DNA from 3 places in the Desulforamulus hydrothermalis Lam5 genome. Region 1 is predicted to be linked to each of the others. Evidence: riboswitches for the same ligand, from Rfam matches in the RefSeq annotation. Region 1 holds a riboswitch; each other region holds the start of a gene.
What was found. A riboswitch is a leader RNA that binds a small molecule or an ion and turns the genes downstream of it on or off. The one in region 1 is predicted to bind cyclic di-AMP.
Positions count from the first base shown of each region.

Region 2: linked by a shared signal. The riboswitch ahead of DESHY_RS05885 (cell wall hydrolase) and the one ahead of DESHY_RS08840 (CAP domain-containing protein) in region 1 are both predicted to bind cyclic di-AMP.
Region 3: linked by a shared signal. The riboswitch ahead of DESHY_RS05845 (C40 family peptidase) and the one ahead of DESHY_RS08840 (CAP domain-containing protein) in region 1 are both predicted to bind cyclic di-AMP.

Region 1 covers NZ_CAOS01000011.1:132,015-135,288, forward strand. Annotated here, with positions in the region: gene DESHY_RS08835 (Nal1-like putative serine protease) at 1-961, shown strand, start outside; cyclic di-AMP (ydaO/yuaA leader) riboswitch at 1,220-1,343, shown strand; gene DESHY_RS08840 (CAP domain-containing protein) at 1,349-2,320, shown strand; gene DESHY_RS08845 (DUF3794 and LysM peptidoglycan-binding domain-containing protein) at 2,498-3,274, shown strand, end outside.
Region 2 covers NZ_CAOS01000008.1:132,807-136,080, forward strand. Annotated here, with positions in the region: tRNA gene DESHY_RS05875 (tRNA-Arg) at 44-118, opposite strand; gene DESHY_RS05880 (L-lactate dehydrogenase) at 339-1,289, opposite strand; cyclic di-AMP (ydaO/yuaA leader) riboswitch at 1,411-1,570, shown strand; gene DESHY_RS05885 (cell wall hydrolase) at 1,575-2,405, shown strand; gene DESHY_RS05890 (endonuclease/exonuclease/phosphatase family protein) at 2,514-3,242, opposite strand.
Region 3 covers NZ_CAOS01000008.1:124,856-128,129, forward strand. Annotated here, with positions in the region: gene DESHY_RS05840 (S-layer homology domain-containing protein) at 1-838, shown strand, start outside; gene DESHY_RS05845 (C40 family peptidase) at 900-1,556, opposite strand; cyclic di-AMP (ydaO/yuaA leader) riboswitch at 1,556-1,685, opposite strand; gene DESHY_RS05850 (zinc dependent phospholipase C family protein) at 1,849-2,550, shown strand; gene DESHY_RS05855 (sodium-dependent transporter) at 2,579-3,274, opposite strand, start outside.

The DNA.
Region 1 (3,274 bases):
GGGTATGAAAAACGTGGTAGGGGTAGGTGTGGGCCATAAATATGTAGATATGCAGCGCACCGAACAGCCGGCCATCATTATTTTTGTCAAAAAGAAAGAAGAGCCGCAAAACCTGAGCCGGGAACATCTGGTACCCTATCAGATTAACGGTTTGACCACTGATGTAATCGAGGTGGGCGAGGTACGCCTGCTGGATGAAGAAAGAACCAAACACGTCAGGCCGGCCCAGCCGGGTCTCAGCATTGGCCATTACCGCGTAACAGCGGGAACCTTTGGGGCGGTGGTGCGGGATCGCCAAACCGGTGAGCGGCTCATTTTATCCAATAATCATATCCTGGCCAACGCTACCAACGGTAAGGACGGCCGTGCCGCCATCGGCGACCCCATTCTGCAGCCGGGAGAGTATGACGGCGGTACCCGGGAAGACCGGATTGCGACCCTGTTACGCTACATTCCGCTACAAAAGGGAGAAGCCCCCGCCACCTGCCCGGTGGCCAACGGTGCAGCCCGGTTTTTAAATATTTTTGTGCATACCGTCCGGCCCAATTACGACCTGAGATTTATCAAACGGGGCGGCACGCCTAACATAGTGGATTGCGCGGTGGCGCGCCCCGTCCGGCCCGAGTTGATAACGGATGATATTTTGGGCATTGGCAAAGTGCAGGGAGTGGAGCGGGCCAAACCAGGCATGCAGGTGGTTAAAAGCGGCCGCACCACCGGGATTACCCGGGGAACCGTGACGGCGGTGGGAGCAACCATGGAAGTAAAGCTGGATGATGAGAACACCGCTTATTTTGCCGACCAGGTGGTTACAGATATGAAATCCCAGGGGGGCGACAGCGGTTCCCTGGTGCTTAATCAAGAAAACCGGGCGGTGGGGTTGCTGTTTGCCGGTTCGGATAAGGTGACGGTGTGCAACCATATTCAAAACGTGCTGGATCAATTAAATGTCGAGTTTTAAGGCAGTGCGGTTGATAATCCTGGGGTAATTGATGCACCCCCGCCAAGTGACCGGCAGGGGTGCATCAATTACCGTTGGGCAACCACAACAAATTTCTGGCAATAGCTGGTATCCATAAAAAAATGTAAGACATTAGCCGGCAAAACCATTCTTCACTTAATCAGTTATTTTATTCAATAAATGTCAGGTATTACGGCTTTTGTAATAACAGACATTTTTTTGTATATTTAGGACAGGCATAGCCGGTTATGCCAGAAAACACAAAAAATGCCGAATCCATACGGTACGGAGGAACCAATTTGGGGGTGAATCCTGCTTGCCAGGTAGGGATTTCCTTGCCCGAACCCGTCAGCTAACTCCGGAGGCAACAAGGAAAGGAGACAACCAATGCAGTACCGACTTAAAAAGATGTCCGTATTTTTAGTTTCTATGTTGTTATTGACCCTGTTGTTACCTTTTGCTGCTCCGCAGGCAGCTTTAGCAGCTGCCGGCGATGACCAGGATATGGTGGAACTGGTTAACCAGGCAAGGATTAAGGCCGGACTGGCGCCCCTTGTATATGATTACCAATTATCTGTGCAAGCTGCCAATAACCTGGATTATTACCAGCAAACAGGGAAAATTCCCGGTTCCTCTATGTTGCTGCAGCAAGCTAAAAAAGGCGGCTACACCCTGCTGGGACAGACCGTTGTACGGGGCAGCAATGTTAAAGAAATGGTTGATAAGCAGTTAAAATACTATGGCAGCCGCTCTGTTTTAAATAACAAATATAACCGCATCGGTTTGGTAATTGCCGACACCGAGGCCGGCCAGCTATGTGTGCAGCTGCTGGCCAAAGCACCGGAGGAGCAAAACCGGCAGCCGTCTATGCCTTCACCCACTCCGGCAGAAACACCGCAACAGCCTCAACAGCCGCAAGAGCAGCCCCGGCAGCAGCCTGCCGAACAGCCCCAAGCAAATGCCTCCTTTATGAATGAACTGCAGCAGCAGGTGGTGGAACTGGTAAACAGCGAACGGGCTAAGTACGGCTTGCAGCCCCTGCAGGCTAAACAGGACCTTACCGAAGTGGCTATGTTAAAGGCCCAGGATATGTATAAAAACAAATACTTCTCCCATACATCTCCCACTTACGGATCTCCCTTTGACATGATGAAGAAGTACGGCATTCATTATACCGCTGCCGGCGAAAACATTGCCATGGGCCAGAGAACGGCCGCCCAGGTGATGCAGGATTGGATGAACAGCCCCGGCCACCGGGCCAACATTCTGAACAGCAACTACAATGAGATTGGCGTAGGTGTCTACCAGAGTTATACCGGTTACGGTTATATCTGGGTGCAGGAATTTGCCCGGCGTTGATTACAGCCGGGACAAACCTGCAGCCTGTACAAACAAACAGCCATAAAAAGGAAACAGGAGGAAAAATTTCCTCCTGTTTTTTTGCTTTTTCTTAAGGATTGACCACATTTTCAGCACATTTCTCCAGACAATCCAATATATATATATAAGGAGATATCTTGAAAGGAGGCTCGATTAATGGCCACGAAGAAAGGGCCCAAGCCAAAATTCCGCCGTTCCCTTGATAACGATAACAATAATAACAACAATAACAACAACGCCGCACTGGAAACAGAAAGATTTAGTTTGGAAGAGGTAGTGGGTGAAAATACAGAGCAGACCATCGTTCGTGGCACAATTTCTGTGCCCCAGGCAAAGCCGGAAGTGGAAGAAATACTGTCCACAGACACCTCCACCAAGCTGCGCAAGGTAGAAATCATTCCCAACAAGGTCATTGTAGAAGGAACCCTGAAGCTGGAAGTTATGTATACTGCCTTTAAAGTGGATCAGGCGGTGCACACCTTCCATGCAGAGTTGGATTTTACCGACTTTATCGAAGTTGAAGGAGCCCGGCCGGGCATGAATGTGGAAGTTGACATCGTGGTAGAGGATGTGAGCCTGACCAGAGATGCAAAGTGCGCCGAAGACTGGGATGTGGCGGCAGTTTTAAAAGTAACCGCCAGGGTTACGGAAACCCGGGATGTCAATGTTCTCACCGAGTGTCCCCAGGGATATAATTGCGAAACCGAACGGATGAACCTGCAGCACACCGTTGGCACCGGTACCAAGCAAGTACTTATTGATGACGAGTTTGAGGTGCCCGACGGCAAACCGGATGTAGAAAAATTTATCAAATGCATGTGTGATGTGGAGATTACCGACACCAAAATTATTAAAAACAAGGTGCTGATCGAGGGCGAAGTTGATCTGGAATGCATTTACACAGCCATGAAGGAAGATCAATCGGTTCACACA
Region 2 (3,274 bases), on a different contig from region 1:
ACCTGAATATTTCAGGGTGCAGGGTTGTGGCAAAGGGTTTAACTGGTGCGCCCGACAGGAATCGAACCTGTGCACCCGGCTCCGGAGGCCGGCGCTCTATCCCCTGAGCTACGGGCGCTTGTTGCTTTACGCTATTATATTATAGCAGTATTTTAGATTTTTGCAAGGGTTATCTGAGCAGGTTCCTTGAGCGAACTTTTATATAATAGCACTGATCAGCCAAAAAATCAAGGCGACCGTCGCAAATTTCTCTGCCAATTGCTGCCCGGCTGCATTAATTAACTGAAATAAGTATGGCCGGTACACCGGCCCGCTGAAAAAGCACCGGTGTATTTTTTTTACTGAAATCCTGCTTGCCGGACAGCCTGCTTTAGCACCTGGGCCGAATTGCGCAAGCCTTCTTCTTCTTCCACCGATAAAGGAACAGTCAATACTTTATCCCGGCCATTGCCGTTAACTATGCAGGGAAGACTCAGGCACACATCATTGATCCCATAAAGGCCGTTGATCAACCCAGATACAGTCAGGATAGAATTTTCATCCCGCAAAATTGCCTCACAAATTCTCTTAATTGACAGGGCAATGGCATAGTAGGTGGCACCCTTGCGCTGAATAATTTCATAAGCCGCCGTCCTTACCCGTCGGGCAATTTCCTGCCTGTCTACCGGTGCCAGACCCAATAACGGGGTAAACTGTGACAAACCCATCCCGGCAATGCTGGCCGTACTCCACAATGCTACCTCTGAATCACCGTGTTCCCCGATAATATAAGCATGAATATTGCGCGGGTCCACCCCGCAATAGGATGATAATTCGTCCTTAAAGCGAGAGGTATCCAACACCGTACCCGAACCAAACACCCGGTTGGCAGGCAGCCCGGTAATTTTCAAGGCCACATATGTTAAAACGTCCACCGGGTTGGATACCATTAAATAAACGGCATCCGGGCAATGCTTTACCAGCCTGGGCATACTGTCTTTTAAAATAGCCACATTCTTGTGCAATAAATCCAGCCTGGTTTCGCCGGGCTTTTGGTTAGCCCCGGCGGTAAATATAACGATTTGGGAATCTTTGACATCTTCGTATGTACCGGCATAGATGTTAAGCGGCTTGATAAAGGCGGCCGCATCTCCCAAATCCATGGCTTCGCCTTCTGCCTTCTTGTGGTCAATATCTACCAGCACCAGGTCACTGGCCAAGCCGCCGGCCATAATGGCAAAGGCGGTAGAAGCACCTACCATGCCTGTACCGACAATTGTGATTTTTACCCCTGACCTCTGCACTAAAATTTATCCCCCTTCATTTTATAAATCAAGCTTAGTATTTCCGTCGTGTTCGATACTATAACTAACATTTTTCCAATTTTTATAGGTGGACGAATTATTGGAAACCCTGTACAATATTGCATAAGTTTAAAAAAGGCCGAATCTCCGGCAGAACCGGAGTACGGGGGACTATCCTTCCCGGGGTGAATCAGCTCTCTTAAAGCAAGGCAAGCGGACAGAGAGCGGTAGGGTACCCTTCAACCCGAACCCGTCAACTAACCTCGAAGGCCAAAAGGAGGGTAATACTATATGAATATGTCTGTCAGGTTGCGGCAGACCGTTGTCTTGTTGTGTTTTCTAGGGGTGCTGCTGTGGGCCACAGCTTCTTGGGCGTACAATTACACAGTGGCAGCGGGCGATTCACTTTATTTAATCAGTCAAAAAACCGGTATTCCTGTCAGTAAGATTAGAGCAGCCAATAATCTTACCGGCGATCTGATTTTCCCGGGGCAGGTATTAAGCCTGCCGGAAGTTAAACCTGCTGTGGCAGCTTTGCCGCCGGCCAAGTCGCCGTCAACTGCCTATACCGTAAAACCTGGCGACAGCCTGTATTTGATTGCCCAAAAATATAATACCCGGGTCGAAGCATTAATGCTTGCCAACAGTCTCAGCGGCACCTTAATTTACCCCGGCCAGCAGCTGATTCTGCCCGTTACGGCTTCCCGCAGCGCTGCCACCATGGCTGTTGAAGTGAGCCGCAGTGCCAAGCGGCCGGTTATTCCTTACACCGATGAAGATTTGGATTTGCTGGCACGTTTGGTGCAAGCGGAGGCAGGCGGCGAACCCCTGGAAGCCCAAATCGGGGTAGCTGCGGTGGTAATTAACCGGGTGCAAAGTGATCTTTTTCCGGATACCATTCAGGAAGTTATTTACGCCCCCAACCAGTTTGCACCTGTCCGCAACGGTTGGATTAACCGCCCGGCCGGCCAATCAGCCATTCAGGCAGCCACAGCCGCTTTGTATGGCAACGACCCCACCGGCGGAGCTTTATACTTCTTTGATCACTCTACACGCAACTCATTCCTGCGTTCCCTGCCGGTTTCCGCCACCTACGGCCAAATGATTTATGCCAAGCGTTAACAGGGGATGACAGCCAACTAACAGCAACCCCGTACCACTTTATGGGTGGTACGGGGTTGCTGTTTTGGCAATTTAATCTACCGGCTAAGGCCGGATGACAGTAAGGGGTTATAAAAACTTAACCGGTGTCGGCTGCACACTTTCCGGGCCTAACTGCAAATCCACCGCCAGGGGCAGGTGGTCGGAAGCGTTGGCCTGCATAGGGAAACTTGCCAACACCTGCCACGCCGGCGATATAAACACATAATCTATTCTTTCAGTGGGTTGGCCGGCCGGGTAGGTAGCCGCATCTTCCCCGCTGTCCGCAGCTGCATCCCGCAGCACAGAAGTTATCAGGCGGTACACCGGCGAGTCCGGCCGGTCGTTAAAATCTCCCACCAAAATTACCGGCCGGTTTGTGCGTGTGACAATACGCAGTATTTCCTCGGCCTGCTGTAATCTTTCTTGCTGGTTAAGCCCCAAATGGGTGCAAAAAAAACTTACCGTACCGGCGGGCAGGGCAATTTCCGTTTCTAACAAGCCCCTTTGTTCCCCCTGGCTGGGCAGCAAATATTGTCGGTAGCTGACAATTGGCCAGCCGCATAACACGGCATTGCCATACTGGGCTGCCCCCCAGGTCAAATTGGGGGCAAAGACCCAGCTTTTTCTTAGCCAACGCCCTAAAATTTTAGCCTGGTGCTGAAAAAAACTGCGCGGCATGTGCTTATCAACTTCCTGCAGCCCTATTAGCTGAGCTTTGCCGGCACCAAGCACCTGGGCCACCCGGTTTAAATCAACCCTGTGATCCAGTCCCCGGGCATGACGAATATTGTAACTGACCACCCGGATTGTTAGCAAAGCCTTTCCCTCACTTCAGCCACCTGCCGGCC
Region 3 (3,274 bases), on a different contig from region 1:
GGATCACCAGGGCACCTCTGTCGATCAGAACGGTCTCTTGCCAAAAGTTTTTCCGGATTGGATGGGCACAGCACCATTGCAGGCATATGATGCCGGCATTATCGCAGACTGGGAACTCTTAGCCTGGCATGGCAACAAGCCAGCCAGCCGGCTGGAAGTAGCCATGTGGCTATGCCGTGCTGCCGGCGAAAAAAGTGTGGCGGTGCAGGATTTGCTTGCCTTTGCCAAAGACATCAATCAGTTGAGCAAGGAGGAATTGGTTTATCTGGCAGCCATGTATAACCGGGGGATTATCAGGGGTACACCGGAAGGTTATCTTAATCCCTTAAAACCTATCTCCCGTGGCGAATTTGCCGTAATGATCTGCCGCTTTACGGACTCTGTTAACTTAACCGACAGCAACCCGGCAACCCCCCCTGCAAAAACCTGGATCGCAACCTTAAACCCTGCCCCCAACCAAAAGGTTACGGTGGATACAAACCGGTTTACCGTTAAATTCAACCAACCCATGGTCTTTGCAGAGGACCGGGATATAACGGATTTAACCGGGACCATCAAGATTTTTCAATACCTGAATAACAAATGGGTTGAGGCCGACCTATCTTATACCGTTGTCTTAAATGAGCGTGGCGATGAACTGACCGTTATACTGGATCACAACAGCGTCCTGGCTGCCCAGGCCAAATACTGCGTTACCCTGCCCGGCGGTATTCTCCAGGAGGCAAACGGCACCGCCATTTTCCCGGGCATCGGCAAAGGACAGTGGTCTTTTGTCACTGAACAAACAACTTCCGCTGACGAGGCTGCCAAAGCAACTGTTGATATTTCTCTCCGGTAAGAATTTAGGGGCTGATCCGGTAGGATCAGCCCCTCAGACTATTGCCTTATAGCCTTTTGTCTTAGAAAATTCTGCTGGCACCCCGGTACCGGGCACTCCAATAACTGTCAAGGAGAGAGTCTATTTTAATACCCCGGGAACTGGAAGCATGAATAAATTCGTTATTGCCCAGGTAAATACCCGAATGATTGATGCCCTGGCCGCCGGTATGAAAGAAAACCAAGTCGCCGGGCCGCAGTTCATCCTTTGCAATGGCTGTGCCTGCCTGATACTGCCCGGCAGCAGTATGCACCAGATCAATGCCAAAGTTTTTAAACACATACCGCACATAACCGGAGCAATCAAAACCTGCCGGGCTTTCGCCGCCGGCACGATACCTGACACCAATATACTGTTTGGCAAAATCCAGCACAGCCAGCGCCCTGTCGGCCATACCCCGGGATACGTTGGCGGCATTCGCTGTTACCGGTCTGGCAGCCTGGCCCGACGGTTGGTCAGGCAAGTTTAATACTTGACCGATTTGTAAAGCATCACCGGTTAAATTGTTTAATTTTTTAATGTTGTCCACCGTAGTGCCGTTACTCTGTGCAATGGCCCACAGGGTATCGCCCTGCTTCACCGTCACCTGAGCGCCCTCGGCAGTTCCGCTCCAAACAGCGGCGGTCAGACCAACCGCTGCCGCCAGGACTGCCAGTCTTTTGCTAAAAGACAACTTCACCTTCCCCACTTTCTACGCCTACGGAGTTAGCTGACGGGTTCGGACTGAAAGTTAGCCCGCTGCCTGACGGTAGTTCACCCCAAAAGATCGGTTCCCCCGTTTTCACAAGAAATTAGGCGTTTTTATTTAACTGGTAATTTAGTCTATTACCAATTTCGCCGAAAGTTTCCATTTTCCTGCTTTTTAAATCTTTTAATGCTAAAGCTGCGGATAATTTTCATAATTCACCTTAATTTTGGCAATAATTTTGGTGTTATTGCTTTAATTAAGTTATGTTAGAAGGAGAAGCCTCATGACCCTACCCCAGGTCACCTGGCATTGTGCCAAGGCAGTTTTGGCCCTGACCTCACCTTTGCATGTAATTGTGCAAAGGCGCCGCTTGAAAAATACCCATCATTTTTGCAACCGGCAGGCCGGTCAAATTCTAAGGCAAGATGGGCTGCGCAGCGAAGCCTTGTTATTCGCTTCTTATTTAGACATCTTAAACCATGGTTCTTCCTGGAGTGACATGGGTTTTAGAAATATCAGCCACTATTACAATTGTCGAGAGGACAGCGGTTTGTGGCATGGGCCGGCTGCCCCTGCCGAATGTCACTATTATTTTAACCTGGCACTTAAACATTGGCGCCGGGGCAGCCGGGAAAAAGCTTTCTTTTACCTGGGTGCTGCCACTCACATCCTGCAAGACCTGTGTGTACCCCACCATGCCGGCGGTTTGGTCTTCAGCGGTCACAAGTATTTTGAAGATTGGGCCAGGAATCATTATGAGGATTTTGCCGTTAATCAGGGGGGTCTTTACAACCTGGGGGATTGTGCCAGCCGGTGGGTGAAACAAAACGCCCTGGTGGCGGCATCTTACCTGCCGGAAGTAGGGCAGGACCACAGCCCGGCCGTGGCTCAAGTATGCGGCATTATGTTAACAAGAGCCCAGCAAACCACAGCCGGTTTCTGGCACTTTTTTCTGCAAAAAATAAAGGAGTCATCTCCCCGGTAACAGCCGGCGAGACGGCTCCTTTAATAAACTAAATTAATCCCAAACCGTTTAATAATACAATAATTATGGCAACAGGTGCCACGTACTTGACAGCCAGCAAATAACAGCGGGCTGCCCCTTTATTGTTTAAACTGCCGCCGTTGGAAAGTTCATCCGTTACTTCCCAGCGGCCCAGCCACCAGCCGGCAAAGACAGCCAGGGCTACACCGGTTAAAGGCATTAAAAGATTATCTGTGGCAAAAGCAAACAAGTCAAACATGGTCAGCCCAAAGAGTTTAAAGTCAGCCAGCAAGCTGTTTGAAAGAGTGGCAGTACTGCCTGCCAACGCCATGGCCAGGGCGGTGGCCAGGGTGGCTGCCGCTCTGGACCAGCCCCTTTCTTCGGTCAGGTAGGCCACCGGTACATTAAACAAGGAAATCATTGCGCCGGTAGCGGCAATGGAAGCCAGCACAAAGAAAACAGCAAGAAAAATATTTCCCCAGGGCATGGCATTAAACACCATCGGGATGGTGATAAACAGCAGGGAAGGCCCTTTATCGGGGCTGAAGCCAAAAGCAAACACCGCCGGAAAAACAGCCATGCCTGCCAGCAGGGAAACCAGGGTGTCTGCCAGCACCACCTTAACGCCGGTACCCAGAAGGCTTTCCTCACGCCCGATATAACTGCCGTAGGTGGTCATGGCGCCCATGCCGACGGACAGTTTAAAAAAGGCCAGGCCCATGGC